DNA from 2 places in the Phenylobacterium glaciei genome. Region 2 is predicted to be linked to the other one. Evidence: predicted binding sites of a transcription regulator. Region 2 holds the regulator's gene; the other holds the start of a gene.
What was found. Region 2 encodes HrcA, which represses chaperone genes, less so after heat shock. Its sites were predicted from a motif close to GTTAGCANTCNNNNNNNNNGANTGCTAAC; they were not measured.

Region 1 (7,615 bases), 210 kb from region 2:
GGCCCTGTGCCCTCAGCTCAAGAGCTTCCGCCTCCCACCGAACCAAGTCGGCGTTAGTCAGCAACACTTCGGACGCGTGATTCGAAGGGCGATCCATGCCGCTTGGTAGGCCCTCACACCTCACCCCACAAGAGGAGAGTCACACCTACCCCCAAAAAGCGAACGTCCTAGGAACGATTTGGGGGTCGACGTGTCCCGACGCGCAATCAGCCAAGCCGCGCAGTCGATGGGTCATGCACGTATCGAAGCTCCTGCCCGGAGGAGGAGCTATAGGATCGCAGCTTCAGCCTTGGCGGTCTCCGCGACGCGGTCGTGCGGCGGCCGGAGCCGCTCATCGGCCGCCACTAACTCCGCCAGCTCGGCCATCGCCGCCTCGTCCGCGCGGCTGGAGGTGTCGGCCAGCTTGTCGATCAGCGCGGTCTCTTTCATCCCCGCCTCGTCGGTGGCCAGGCCGTACCAGCCCCAGGGGAGGAGCTCGATGTTCTGGAGGGCGGCGAGGTCCTGGAAGATGTCGCCATAGACCTCGACCAGGCCCCACATCTGCGTGCCTGAGACCCCGAAGCCCATGGGGTCAGCGCCCTGGCGGCAGGCGCGCCAGGCGTCGCCGCCGACGAGGAAGCGGTCGCGGGGGACGTCGAGGGGATCGAGGGTCAGGTTGAAGAGCTTGCGCTGCAGGTCGTCGACCTGGCTGTCCACCAGCACCCAGCGATCCCCGTTCCAGTACTCGCCGACCCAGTGGTCGAAGTGCTTGCCCGGCTCGAAATAGTTGGCGAAGCCGCAGCGGACGCGGGCGGGGAAGCCCTTGCGGCGCATGACGGCGGCGAACAGGACGGCGAAGTGGCGGCAGACGCCCACCACCCGATGCTCCGGCGCGCGGGGCTCGGTGATGGGGCGGTCGTGGAGACGCATCGCCTGGCGCAGCAGGGCGGTGGTCCCGTGGATCTGCTTCTCGTCGAACCGGCCCGGCGCCAGGGTGACGCCATAGGCTGCCGCGAGACCCTCATGGATCAGCAGGCCGTGGACGAAGGCGGCCACCGCGCCGACCTCGGCGGGCAGGGCATCGATCTGGTCCTCGAAGCCGTCGAGGCCGGTGAAGACGCCCGGGCTGCGATAGCCGTCGAGGAAGGCCTTGTCGGTCATGTGGCCAGCATAGCCCATGCCCGATCCGTGGCCAGTTTTTCAGCGCCCGCCCAAAGCGGAGGCAGGTCGTCGAAAACCCTCGCGCGCCGGTCCTGGCGGTTGGCGCGGAGAAGCCCGCGTCCTTAGGCCTGGGGCTGTTGAAGAGTTCAGGGAGGGCGCCCCATGGAAGAGGCTGGGAAGACGACGCGGCGGCAGTTGCTGTCGACCATCGGGATGCTGGGCGGATCGGCCCTGATGTACAACATGATGACCACCCTCGGTTACGCCGCCGAGAGCCATTTCAAGGGACCGCCGAACCTGTCGGGGGCGCGCAAGGGCGCCTCGGTGATCGTGCTGGGCGCCGGCCTGGCCGGGATGCTGGCGGCCTATGAGCTGACCAAGGCCGGCTACAAGGTCACCGTGCTGGAATACCAGGACCGCGCCGGGGGCCGGAACTGGTCTCTGTACGGCGGCGACACCCTCACCGAGATGGGCGGGGCGACCCAGAAGGTGGGCTTCGCCGAGGGCAATTTCCTCAATCCCGGACCCTGGCGCATCCCGCACCACCACCGGACGCTGCTGCACTATTGCAAGGCCTTCAATGTCGAGCTGCAGCCCTTCATCCAGTTCAACCACAACGCCTATGTGCACAACACCGACGCCTTCGGCGGCAAGCCGCAGCGGTTCAAGGCGCTGGCCGCCGACTTCGAGGGCAATGTCGCCGAACTGCTCTCCAAGGCCATCGACCAGAAGGGCCTGGACGCCAGCGTCACGGCCGAGGACGCCGCCCGCCTGAAGGAAGCCCTGCGCGAGTGGGGCATGCTCGACAAGGACATGAAGTACGCCAAGAACCTGCTCTCCTCCGAGCACCGCGGGTTCGACCGCTCGCCGGGCGGCGGGGTGGGGGGCGCGCCGAGCCCCTCAGAGGTCTTCGCCCTGAAGGACGTGCTGGATTCGAAGATCTGGAAGAACATGTCGTTCTTCATGAACGAGGAATTCCAGACCACCATGTTCCAGCCGGTGGGCGGCATGGGCATGATCGGCAAGGCCTTCGCGCGTGAGGTGCAGCCGCTGATCACCTACAACGCCAAGGTCACCAAGATCGACCAGGGCAAGAAGGGCGTCGCGGTCACCTATACCGACACCGGGACCGGCAAGGTGACGGAGGCCAAGGCCGACTGGTGCGTCTGCACCATCCCGCTGACGGTGCTGAGCCAGATCGAGAACAACATGTCGGAGAAGATGAACGCGGCGATCGCCGCGGTGCCCTACTCCAACTCGGTGAAGATCGGTCTGGAGATGAAGCGCCGGTTCTGGGAGGAGGACGCGGCCATCTATGGCGGCCACTCCTTCACCAACCAGGAGATCAGCCTGATCTCCTATCCCAACAACAACTTCTTCAAGGACGGCCCCGCCGTGCTGCTGGGCGCCTTCGCCAGCGGGATGGGGGGCTACCACCTGGCTGGCATGACGCCGGAGGAACGGATCGAGGCGGCCTTGGCGCAAGGGTCGGTGTTCCACCCGGAAAGCTATCGCAAGGAGTTCTCGAACGGCGCCTCGGTGGCCTGGAACCGCGTGCCCTGGATCCTGGGCTGCTGCGCCCGCTGGACCGAGGAGACGCGGGCCGCCCACTACCAGGACCTGGTGGCCCTGGACGGCCGCGTGGTGCTGGCCGGCGAGCACGCGTCCTATGTCGGCTGCTGGATGGAGGGCGCCCTGCTCTCGTCGCTGGACGCCATCACCCGTCTGCACAAGCGCGCGCTGGAGGCCTGAGCATGAAGATGATTTCGAAGCTGGGCCTGGTGCTGGCCTTCGTCCTGGCCGCGCCCGCCATGGCCGATGAACCCGGCCCCGGCGGCAGCAAGCCGCCTGTGCCCAAGACCGGACAAGAGGTCTATCAGATGGTCTGCCAGACCTGCCACATGGCCGACGGCAAGGGCGCGGTGGGGGCCGGGACCTTCCCGGCGCTGGCCAACAATCCCAAGCTGAAGACGGCGGCCTATCCCATCGTGATGGTCACCAAGGGCCGGGGCGGCATGCCCTGGTTCAGCGACATGCTGAGCCCCGAACAGACCGCCGCGGTGATCACCTATGTGCGGACCAATTTCGGCAACAACTATCCCGAGCCGGTGACGGCCGAGGACGTCAAACGCCTGAGCCCGCCAGCGGCCGGCCACTAACGAAAAGAGGCGGGGACTTTCGCCCCCGCCTCTCGTCATTTCGTCCGTGTGACGGGGCGACTAGTTCCGGAAGACGGCCGCGTTGGACGGATCGTGCGGCATTTCGCGGTACTGGCGCAGCTCGTTGCGGCCCACGACCATGTGGTGGACTTCATCGGGGCCGTCGGCGATCCGCAGGGTGCGGGTCGAGGTGTACATGCGGGCCAGGGGCGTGTGCTGCGACACGCCGAGCGCGCCGTGCATCTGGATGGCTTCGTCGATGATCTGGCAGACGCGCTCGGGCACCATGGCCTTGACCATGTGGATCCAGACGCGGGCTTCCTGGTTGCCCAGGACGTCCATGGCCTTGGCGGCCTTGAGCACCATCAGGCGCATGGCCTCGATGTCGATGCGGGCGCGGCTGATCTTCTCGATGTTGCCGCCGAGCTGGACCAGCGGCTTGCCGAAGGCTTCACGGGAAAGACCCCGGGTGACCATCAGGTCGAGCGCCTTCTCGGCCTGGCCGATGGCGCGCATGCAGTGGTGGATCCGGCCGGGGCCGAGGCGCAGCTGGCTGATCTCAAAGCCGCGGCCCTCGCCCAGCAGCATGTTCGACGCCGGCACGCGGACGTTGTCGAAGATGATGTGCATGTGGCCGTGCGGCGCGTCGGGATCGCCGAACACGTTCATGGGGCCGACGATCTTCACGCCAGGGGCGTCGGTGGGGACCAGGATCTGCGACTGGCGCAGGTTGGGGGGGCCGTCCGGGCTGGTCTGGACCATGGTGATCATGATCTTGCAGCGCGGGTCGCCGGCGCCGGAGATGTAGTGCTTCTCGCCGTTGATGACGTACTCGTCGCCCACCAGGGTGGCGCGGGTGTTGACGTTCTTGGCGTCGGAGGAGGCGGCGTTGACCTCGGTCATGGCGAAGGCCGAGCGGATCTTGCCGGCCAGCAGCGGCTCCAGCCACATCTTCTTCTGCTCAGGGGTGCCGACGCGCTCGAGGACTTCCATGTTGCCGGTGTCGGGCGCGGCGCAGTTCATGGTCTCGGAGGCCATCGGGTTCTTGCCCAGCTCGACGGCGATATAGGCGTAGTCGAGGTTGGACAGGCCTTCGCCGGTCTCGGCGTTGGGCAGGAAGAAGTTCCAGAGACCTTCGGCCTTGGCCTTGTCTTTGGCCTTTTCCAGGCATTCCAGCTGACCCGGCGCATAGCTCCAGATGTCGGCCTTGCCGGCGCCGAGGCGATGGAACTCCTCGCTCATCGGCTGGACGGTGTCCTTGATGAAGCGGCGCACGTGCTCCAGCAACGGCAGGGCCTTGGCCGACATTCGCAGGTCGTTGAGCTCGTCCATCGGGTTCAGCTTGAAGCTGGACTGGGCCTTGTCCTGGGTCTCGCTCATCGGGTCTCTCCTGCGAATTTGTGGGTTGCCGAAAGCTTTGGCGCACTTTCGGTCAAAATCCAAACAAGCGTTTCAATTTACAGCGTCAGGCCGGCGCGTGGCAGACCGCCTCGATGTTGTGGCCGTCCAGATCCAGGACGAAGGCGCCGTAATAGGTGGGGTGGTAATGCGCGCGCAGGCCCGGCGGGCCGTTGTCGCGGCCGCCGGCGGCCAGGGCCGCGGCGTGGAAGGCGTCCACCGTGGCGCGGTCGCTCGCGGTGAAGGCCACGTGGCAATAGCCCGACTTGTCCCCCTGGCCGATCCAGAAGAACGGGCGGCTGTCGCCGTAGCCGGAGGAACCCGCCATGGAAAACAGGCGGGTCAGGCCCAGCGGCGCGAGCGCCTGGTCGTAGAAGGCCTGGGCGGCGGCGTGGTCGACCACCTTCAGGCTCACATGGTCCAGCATCGGCGTCCCTCCTCAGTCGCCCGAGGTTAGGACGCCGCGCGAGATTGCCAATCCCTACTTCGTGGGCAGCTTGTCGGCGCCGTCGCAGGCGGCCGCCACCAGGGCCTTGTCGTCGGCGGTGTTGGCCTTGGCGGCCTTGGCGGCGCGCCACGTGTCGGCGATCGCCAGGGGCTTGGAAGGCGAATAGGAGCCGATGATCATCAGGCTCTTGGCCTTGCAGTCGATGGCCACCACGCTGCCGACGCCGTCGGTGGCGCCCGGGGCCGAGGGGCCCATGCGGGGGCTGGCGCCCACCTTGCCGATGGCCTGCTGGATCACGACCATGCCGCTGGCGGCGTCGCGGTAGGAATAGTCGGTGTCAAAGGACCACTGCAGGCTCTTATCACTGACGGCGCTGTAGGGTTTCCAGGTCTCGGCCCCGGCGGCGGTGGCGGTGGCGGCGATGGACAGGGCGGTCAGGGCGGCGAGCGCGAGGCGCATGGATAATCTCCTGGGACTTTGAAGTTTCTTCCCTCTCAAGAACCCTTAGCGGCGCGGTCCCTCGGGGGCCAAGCGGATTCGCCCAGACACGCCTTTCGCCTCCAGCCACGCTTGACTTTGGGGGCCCGCAACCCTAACTCCCGCCCGTCGTTAGCACTCAGGGGCTACGGCTGCTAACGGCTGGCCCCTCGTGCGACGCAATCCATTCAACCGTCCCGAACGGAGAGAAAAAGACATGGCGTTTCGTCCCCTGGGAGACCGCGTGCTGATCAAGCGCGTCGAAGAAGTTGAGAAGACCAAGGGCGGGATCATCATTCCCGACACCGCCAAGGAAAAGCCGCAGGAAGGCGAAGTCGTCGCCGTCGGCCCCGGCGCCCGTGATGACAGCGGCAAGATCCAACCCCTGGACGTCAAGCCGGGCGACAAGATCCTGTTCGGCAAGTGGTCGGGCACTGAAGTGAAGATCGACGATCAGGACCTCCTGATCATGAAGGAAAGCGACGTCCTGGGCGTGGTCGAATAACCACCTCCTCCGCTCTCCTCCCTTCCCTAACATTCTGAAAGAGCTGAACAAAAATGGCCGCTAAAGACGTCTATTTCTCCTCCGACGCGCGCGACCGCATGCTGCGCGGCGTCAACATCCTGGCCAATGCCGTCAAGGTGACCCTGGGTCCCAAGGGCCGCAACGTGGTCATCGAAAAGTCCTTCGGCGCCCCGCGCTCCACCAAGGACGGCGTCTCGGTCGCCAAGGAAATCGAACTGTCTGACCGCTTCGAGAACCTCGGCGCGCAGATGATCCGCGAAGTCGCGTCGAAGACCAACGACAAGGCCGGCGACGGCACCACCACCGCCACCGTGCTGGCCCAAGCCATCGTCGTCGAGGGCCTGAAGTCGGTCGCCGCCGGCATGAACCCGATGGACCTGAAGCGCGGCGTCGACAAGGCCGTCGCCAAGGTGCTGGCCGAGATCAAGGCTTCGGCCAAGAAGGTCACCACCAACGCCGAGATCGCCCAGGTCGGCACCATCTCCGCCAACGGCGACACCGAAGTCGGTGAGATGATCGCCAAGGCCATGGCCAAGGTCGGCAACGAAGGCGTCATCACCGTCGAAGAAGCCAAGACCGCCGAAACCGAACTCGACGTCGTCGAAGGCATGCAGTTCGACCGCGGCTACCTGTCGCCCTACTTCATCACCAACGCCGACAAGATGGAGGTCGAACTCGAAGAGCCTCTGATCCTGCTCTACGAAAAGAAGCTGACCTCGCTGCAGCCCCTGCTTCCGGTCCTGGAAGCCGTGGTCCAGTCGGGCCGTCCCCTGCTGATCATCGCCGAGGACGTTGAAGGTGAAGCCCTCGCCACCCTGGTGGTGAACAAGCTGCGCGGCGGTCTCCGCGTCGCCGCCGTCAAGGCGCCGGGCTTCGGCGATCGCCGCAAGGCCATGCTGGAAGACATCGCCATCCTGACCGGCGGTGAGCTGATCAGCGAAGACCTGGGCATCAAGCTCGAAAACGTCGGCCTGGAAATGCTGGGCAAGGCCAAGAAGGTCTCGATCACCAAGGACGACACCACCATCGTCGACGGCGTCGGCGCCAAGGACGCGATCGAAGGCCGTATCAGCCAGATCAAGCGCCAGATCGAAGACACCACGAGCGACTACGACAAGGAAAAGCTGCAGGAACGTCTGGCCAAGCTGGCCGGCGGCGTCGCCGTGATCCGCGTCGGCGGCTCGACGGAAGTCGAAGTGAAGGAAAAGAAGGACCGCGTCGACGACGCCCTCAACGCGACCCGCGCGGCCGTGGAAGAAGGCATCGTCCCCGGCGGCGGCGTCGCCCTGCTGAAGGCGTCCAAGGCTCTGGACGGCTTCAAGGGTGACAACGACGACCAGGAAGCGGGTGTCGCCATCGTGCGCCGCGCCCTGCAGGCCCCGATCCGTCAGATCGCCGAAAACGCCGGCGTCGAAGGCTCGATCGTGGTCGGCAAGGTCATGGAGAACGCCTCCCCGACCTTCGGCT
Region 2 (7,615 bases):
CGGGTCGGATCCTCGTGCAGGGCGCAGGCGATCGCGGCTTCCAGCAGGGGGAAGTCGCCGTCCACGCACTGACCCGCCTGGGCCAGATAGGTCTCAGCGTCCTCGCGACTCATACTTCCTCACGCGCCTCTCCAGGCGTCGGGACTATGTCTCGGAAGTCTGCCCGGCGCGAGTGCGATCAGGTCCAGGCGCACGGCGGCGTTGTGCAGGGCCGGCCGGCGGGCTGCGAGCGTGGCCCCGGCACGGCGCAGGCGGGCCCGCTGGTCGGCGCTGACCGCCTCCATCGCGGCCAACATCGTCGTGCGCGACTTGACCTCCACCACCGCCAGCACCCCGCCGCGATGGGCCAGCAGGTCGATCTCGGCCTGGGGGGTCTTCAGGCGGAAGCCCAAGATGCGGTAGCCCTTCAGCATCAGCCAGACCGCCGCCCAGACCTCGGCGCGGCGGCCGGAGAGCCTGGCCGCAGCGCCGCGGGCCTGGCGGATGGGGTTCACGGCTTGGCGTCCCGGAGCGCCATGGCGCGCTTGTAGAGCTCGCGCCGGGGCAGGCCCAGCGCCTTGGCCACCTCGCTGGCGGCGTCGGCCGTGCCCAGACGCTCCAGGGCCTGGGTGAGGGCGGTGTCGACATCGGCCTCGGTGGCGGCTTCCTCGCGGCCGGGGCCGACCACGATGACGAACTCCCCCTTGGGGGACGCGAAGCGCTTGTCGGTCGCCAGCTGGTCCAGCGGCGCGCGGGTTACGGTCTCGTAGAGCTTGGTCAGTTCCCGGGCCACGGCGGCCTCGCGGGGGCCAAACACGGCGGCCATGTCGGCCAGGCTGGCGGCGACCCGGCTGCCGCCCTCGAAGAACACCAGGGTGGCCCGCAGGCCCGCCAGCTCCTGGAAGAAGGTCTGGCGCGCGGCGCTCTTGGGCGGCGGAAAGCCGGCGAACAGGAACCGGTCGGTGGGCAGGCCCGCCACGGTCAGCCCCGCCAGCAGGGCCGAGGCGCCGGGGATCGGATAGACCGGCAGGCCCTCCGCCATCGCCTCGCGGGCCAGACGGTAGCCGGGGTCGGAGACCAGGGGTGTGCCGGCGTCGGACACCAGGGCGACTCGGCCGCCTTCGCTCAGGATCTGCAGCGCCTTGGGCCCGGCGCGGTCGGCGGAGTGCTCGTCATAGCGTTCGAGCTTCTTGGAGAGGCCATAGGCGGAGAGCAGCTTGCCGGCCACCCGGGTGTCCTCGGCCAGGACCAGGTCGGCGGCCGACAGCACGTCGAGGGCCCGCAGGGTGATGTCCCTCAGGTTCCCGATCGGCGTCGCCACCAGATAGAGGCCCGGCGCCAGCGGGGCTTCGGAGAGGGCAGGCGGCGGGGGGCGGGGGGACATGGGCGGAGGATTCGCCGGTTCGGCCGCCCATGGCAAGCTTGGGCTCAGGCGAGCGCCAGCCGGCTGGTGACCCAGTTGAGCACCAGGCGCCCGGCCGGGGTGGCGCGCAGGCGGTCAGGGTCGGAGGCGATCAGGCCCGCCTGGGCCAGGCTCAGGACCTCGGGGTGGGCGGGTGTGAGGGAAAGCGCCGCAATCTCGTCGAAGCTCACGCCGTCCTCGATGCGCAGGCCGGCCAGCAGGCGTTCCTCGGCCGCCTGCTGCGGGGTGAGGGTCTCCTGGGTGACCCAGCCGAGGCCGGTCTCGGCCACCCGGGCGATGTAGTCGGCGGGTCTGGCGGCGGCGAAGGTGGCGGTGCGAGCCCCGTCGAGCGTCAGGCGGCCGTGGGCGCCGGGGCCCGCGCCGACATAGTCCTGGCCGCGCCAGTAGACGAGGTTGTGGTTGGAGCGGGCGGCTGGCCCCCGGGCGTGGTTGGAGACCTCATAGGCGGTGAAGCCGGCGGCGGTCAGGGTGTCTTGCGTCACATCGAACAGTTCGGCGGCGAGGTCTTCGCCAGGCGGAACCAGAGTTCCGCGCTTCACGGCGCGGTCGAAGGCCGTGCCGGCCTCGATGGTCAGCTGGTAGGGCGACAGGTGCTCGGCGCCGAGGTCGATGGCCTCGGAGAGCTCGGCGCGCCAGGCCTCTGGAGTCTGGCCGGGGCGGGCATAGATCAGGTCCAGCGACAGGCGCGGGAAGACCCTTGCCCCCAGGGCGGCGGCTCGACGCGCCTCGTCGGCCCCGTGGTTGCGGCCCAGCAGGGTCAGGCTGGCGTCGTCCAGGGCCTGGACACCCAGAGACAGGCGCTGCACCCCGGCGCTCGCGAACCCTGAGAACCGGTCGGCCTCGGCGTCGGTGGGGTTGGCCTCCAGGGTGACCTCCAGGTTCGGCATGGGCGTCCAGAGTTGGCGGCAGAGCGCGATCATCTCGCCGGCCCAGTCAGGGTCCATCAGCGAGGGTGTGCCCCCGCCCAGGAAGATGGAGATCAGGTCGCGGGGACCGGTCAGCTCACGATGACGCCTCAGGTCGGCGAGGATCGCGTCTTTCAGGGCGCGCTGCTCGACTTCTCGGCCACGGTCACGCAGGACGTTGAAGTCGCAATAGGGGCAGATGCGCGCGCAGTAGGGCCAGTGGATATAGACCCCGAGCGGCGCCAGCGACGTCAAAGGATGGCGGCCTTGAGCTTGGCGAAGGCCAAGGCCCGGTGGCTCATGGCGTCCTTGGCGGCGGGGTCCATCTCGCCAAAGGTCTGATCGAAGCCCAGCGGCGTGAAGACGGGGTCGTAACCGAAGCCGCGGGTTCCGCGCATGGGGAAGGTGAGGGTCCCGTCGACCCGGCCCTCCACCACCACGGCGGGGCCATGGGGCCAGGCGACGGCCAGGGCCGAGGTGAACCAGCAGGAGAGATCTTCCGACCCTGACTCCTCCAAGCGCTCCTCCACCTTGCCCATGGCCATGGTGAAGTCCTTCGCTGGGCCGGCCCAGCGGGCGGAGAAGATGCCGGGCGCGCCGTCCAGGGCGGCCACCGACAGGCCGGAGTCGTCGGCCAGCGCGATCAGGCCGCTGGCGTCGGCGGCGGCGCGGGCCTTGAGCAGGGCGTTGCCGACGAAGGTGGTCTCGGTCTCGTCGGGTTCGGGCAGGCCAAGCTCGCCCGCGGTCACCAGGGAGAAGCGGTTCTCCAGGATGGCGGCGATCTCGACGACCTTGCCCGGATTGTGGGTCGCCACCACCAGCCGCGCGCCGGGTTCGAGCTTGAGCGCCATGGGAAAACCTCCGGTTCGGCTGCGAGGGCGGACCATAGTCGCGGCGGGCGCGCCCTTCAATTGCAAGGGTTTGCGCAAAGCCAAGCTCAACATTACCAATGTTTCATATCGTTTTTCGATAATTATCTTGATCGAAAAGCGATGCATCCGTATTGACTATCGACATCGGGCGGCGACGGGCCGCCTACCACACCAAGCGCCGCCACGGCGGCGCAAACTGGAGATAAAGTCATGTTTTCGCCTGTGATGAACTGGATGGACCGCGCCCTGATGCAGGTCGTGGTCGTTCTGGCCGCCCTTCCGGTGGTGGCCTTGGTCGCCGGCTCGCTGGTCGGCTAGACTGTGGTGCTCAAGCCAGCCCGCCGCCAGCCGCCGCGTTGGCGGCGGAGCCACACCAGCGGGGAGATACAGTTGATGCGCGCCCTGGGGCCCGGCTCGGTTTCGAGCTTCCTGAAGATCATCCTCGACGTGGTCTATGTGGCCCTGTGGATCGGGATCGGCGTCGTCGGCCTGTTGATGCTGGCCGCCCTGCTCCTGAGCTTCAATCCCGACCTGATCGGCAGTCTGTCGCTGAGCGCCGAGGGCGCTTCGGTGGTCAGCCGAGGTCCTGTCCTGGCCGGCGGTCTGCTGGCCGCGGCCCTCTACATGGCCGGCCTGCAGGTGATCGTGGCGCGGCTGCGCCAGATCTTCGCCACCCTGACGGCCGGGGACCCCTTCCATCCCGACAACGTGCTGCGCCTGCGGGTGATCGGCCTGGCGCTGGGCAGCCTGGAGCTGGTGCGCTATGCGGTCCGCTTCGCCGGCGACTGGCTCGACCTGGCCCAGACCAAGAGCAGCCAGGGCTTCAGCCTCACGGCCTGGTTCTCAGTGCTGGTGGTTTTTGTCCTCGCTGAGGTGTTCCGCGAAGGCGCGCGTCTGCGCCGCGAAGCGGAGCTGACGATCTAATCATGCCCATTCGTGTCCTGCTCGACCGCGTGCTGCTGGAACGCCGCATGTCGCTCACCGAACTCGCCGACCGCGTCGGCGTCACCATCGCCAACCTGTCGATCCTGAAAACCGGCAAGGCCCGCGCCGTGCGCTTCTCCACCCTGGCGGCGCTGTGCCGCGAGCTGGACTGCCAGCCCGGCGACTTGCTGCACTACGAGGCCGGCCCCTCCGACGACCTGCCGGACGACGACGAGGACGGTTGAACACAGCGGCGTGATGACGCACCGCAGCGGAAAACTGTACGCGCCTGTCCAAAAAAGTCGGACTGAGCGGTGTTTAGATATTGCCAGGTAAGGGATTCGCTCCTATATGCGCTGCAACAATTGCTGCATTGCACAAAGGAACTCCCCATGGCTCGCGCCATTGAAAGCCTGATCGACCGCCTGATGGCCCCCTTCGCCGAAGAGCTGGCCCGTCTGCCCGCCTCGGCCTTCCGCCAGCTGCTGAACGGTCTCTAAGAGTTAGTACCCCACGGTCCCCCACCGTGGCTTAGCGTTCGAAACGGGCGGTCCCCTGGGGCCGCCCGTTTTGCGTTCGCAAGCGCGTCAGGCTTAAGTGGAACCCGGTTATGCCGCCCGACACGCGCCCTTCAAGAAAGCCCTATTTGCGCGCGCCGGCCTCGCGCTGCATCACGCAGAGCTCACCGATCCCCTTGCGGGCCAGACCGAACAGGGCCTCGAACTCGCCCTGGCTGAAGCCGCGCTTCTCGCCGGTGGCCTGGATCTCGACGATGTCGCCCGAGCCGGTGAGCACGAAGTTGGCGTCGGCCTCGGCGTTGGAGTCTTCCTCGTACTCAAGGTCGAGGACGGGCGTGCCGTTGTAGATGCCACACGAGATGGCCGCGACCTGGTCGGTGATCGGGTCGGTGGTGATCAGCCCTTCCTCCATCAGGTAGTTCACCGCCTGGCGCAGGGCGACCCAGGCGCCGGTGATGGCGGCCGTGCGGGTGCCGCCGTCAGCCTGGAGGACGTCGCAGTCGATGGAGATCTGACGCTCGCCCAGCAGGGTCGGGTTGATGATGGCGCGCAGGGAGCGGCCGATCAGCCGCTGGATTTCCTGCGTGCGGCCCGACTGCTTGCCCTCAGAGGCCTCGCGGCGGCCGCGGGTGTGGGTGGCCCTGGGCAACATGCCGTACTCGGCGGTGACCCAGCCCTGGCCGCGGCCGCGCATGAAGCCCGGCACCCGGTCCTCGACGCTGGCGGTGATCAGCACCTTGGTGTGGCCAAAGGTGATCAGGGACGAGCCTTCCGCATAGCGATTGACCCCGGTTTCGATGGTCACGTCACGAAGAAGCTCGGGAGTCCGGTCGGAAGGGCGCATGGAAGGGCTCGGATATGAGCGCGACGTCTTGCGCCGCAGAGGGTCGCGCTTATCCTAGAATACAGAGGTTCCGTCCATGGTTCTGACCTGCCTAGCTCCTTGACCAGCTCACTGTTGACCGGTGGGCCCTCGCTCGCCGCTCTGGACGAGCGCGCCCGCGACATCTTCCGCCGCGTCGTGGAAAGCTATCTGGAAACCGGCGACCCGGTGGGCTCGCGCACCCTGTCCAAGGGCGGCGTTCACCTGTCGCCCGCCTCGATCCGCAACACCATGCAGGACCTGACCCAGCTGGGCTTGCTGGGCGCTCCCCATGTCAGCGCCGGACGGCTGCCGACCCATGCGGGCCTGCGGCTGTTCGTCGACGGCCTGATGGAGATCGGTGACGTGGGCGAGGAGGAGCGGCGCTCCATCGAGCACCGGCTCACCGGCCGGGGCCAGACCTTCGACGACGCCCTCAACGAGGCCAGCGCAATCCTTTCTGGTTTGGCCGGCGGCGCAGGCGTTGTCGTGACCCCGGTCCGCGACGCCGGCGTCAAGCATGTGGAGTTCGTCTCGCTGTCGGCCGACCAGGCGCTGGCCGTCATGGTCTTTGACGACGGGGCGGTGGAGAACCGGCTGATGGCGCTGACCGCGGGCGTCACCCCCAGCGCCCTGCAGGAGGCCTCGAACTTCCTCAACACCCGGCTGCGCGGCAAGACCCTGGCCGAGGCGGGGCGTGAGATGCGCACCGAACTGGACACCGCCCGCCAGCAGCTCAACGAGACCGCCGCACGGCTGGTGGAGGACGGCCTGGCCGCCTGGGGCGGGGGCGAGGTGGCCGAGCGGGCCCTGATCGTGCGGGGCCGCGGCAATCTTCTTGCCGACCCTGAGACCCTGGACGACCTCGAGCGCGTTAGAATGCTGTTCGATGATCTGGAGCAAAAGGAACAGCTCATCGGCCTGCTAGACGGGGTCAACGAAGCTCAGGGCGTGCGCATCTTTATCGGGGCCGAAACGCGGCTGTTTTCGCTTTCGGGTTCCGCCGTGATCGCCGCGCCCTATATGACGGGCAAACAGAAGGTGCTGGGGGCGATCGGCGTGATCGGTCCCGCCCGGCTAAACTATGCCCGGGTCATCCCGCTGGTGGACTATACCGCCCGCGTGCTGTCCCAGGTGCGAGAACGCGTGAAGGATTGAACATGTCCGACGATCAAACGCCGGCCGAAGACGTCAACGACATCGCCGATGCGGCGATCGACCATATCGAGGCCCTGACCGCCGAGAACAAGGCGCTGAAGGAACAGGTGCTGCGCTACGCCGCCGAGGCGGAGAACACGCGGCGCCGCGCCGAGCGCGAGGCCAATGACGCGCGCGCCTACGCCATCCAGAAGTTCGGCAAGGACCTGCTGGCGGCCGCCGACAACATGTCGCGCGCGCTCACCGCGGCGCCCGCCGACAGCCCCGACACGGTGGTGAAGAACTTCGTGGTCGGTGTGGAGATGACGGCGAAATCGCTGCAGACCGCCTTCGAGAACAACGGTCTGAAGAAGATCGAGCCCGACAAGGGCGTGAAGTTCGACCCGCACCAGCACCAGGCCATGATGGAGCAGCCCTCCACCGAGGTCGGCGCCGGCGGGGTGATCCAGGTGCTGCAGCCCGGCTACGAACTGCTGGGCCGGCTGATCCGCCCGGCCATGGTGGTGGTGGCGGCCAAGGGCTCCACAGGTCCGGGCGCCGAACCCTCCGGCGGTCCCGCCAACCCCTACGCCGCCAATGACGCCAGCCACGACGCGTCCCACGACGGCGACGCGGTGGACACCAAGGCCTGAGCGGTCTGTTTAGGCCTTCGCCTCGGGCGTCTTCATGCGGATTAGGCCTTCCTGGGTGACCGAGGCCACCAGGTCGCCCTTGGCGTCATAGATCGAGCCGCGCACGAAGCCGCGGCCACCGGAGGCCGAGGGGCTGTCCTGGTGATAGAGGTGCCACTCGTTGAAGTTCGACGGCTTGTGGAACCACATGGCGTGGTCCAAGCTGGCCGACTGCAGGCCCGGGGTCTGCCATTCCACCCGGTGCGGGCGCATGGCGGTCGACAGCATGTTCATGTCCGACGCATAGGCCATGATCACCTGGTGCATGTGCGGATCGGTCCCGATGGGGGCCGCGGCGCGGAA

Region 1: a site for HrcA is predicted at 5,754-5,782, ahead of groES (co-chaperone GroES). Genes of this name have one in related genera too.

The regions. Positions count from the first base shown of each region.
Region 1 covers NZ_JAGSGD010000001.1:529,388-537,002, reverse strand. Annotated here, with positions in the region: gene JKL49_RS02665 (transglutaminase-like domain-containing protein) at 268-1,158, opposite strand; gene JKL49_RS02660 (flavin monoamine oxidase family protein) at 1,303-2,892, shown strand; gene JKL49_RS02655 (c-type cytochrome) at 2,895-3,299, shown strand; gene JKL49_RS02650 (acyl-CoA dehydrogenase family protein) at 3,360-4,679, opposite strand; gene JKL49_RS02645 (VOC family protein) at 4,765-5,124, opposite strand; gene JKL49_RS02640 (hypothetical protein) at 5,179-5,604, opposite strand; gene groES (co-chaperone GroES) at 5,840-6,127, shown strand; gene groL (chaperonin GroEL) at 6,181-7,615, shown strand, end outside.
Region 2 covers NZ_JAGSGD010000001.1:319,724-327,338, forward strand. Annotated here, with positions in the region: gene JKL49_RS01535 (transglutaminase family protein) at 1-113, opposite strand, end outside; gene JKL49_RS01540 (YraN family protein) at 120-494, opposite strand; gene rsmI (16S rRNA (cytidine(1402)-2'-O)-methyltransferase) at 491-1,363, opposite strand; gene hemW (radical SAM family heme chaperone HemW) at 1,408-2,562, opposite strand; gene JKL49_RS01555 (non-canonical purine NTP pyrophosphatase) at 2,559-3,158, opposite strand; gene JKL49_RS01560 (DUF2975 domain-containing protein) at 3,573-4,103, shown strand; gene JKL49_RS01565 (helix-turn-helix domain-containing protein) at 4,106-4,348, shown strand; gene rph (ribonuclease PH) at 4,746-5,465, opposite strand; gene hrcA (heat-inducible transcriptional repressor HrcA) at 5,565-6,641, shown strand; gene grpE (nucleotide exchange factor GrpE) at 6,644-7,273, shown strand; gene JKL49_RS01585 (acyl-CoA thioesterase) at 7,283-7,615, opposite strand, start outside.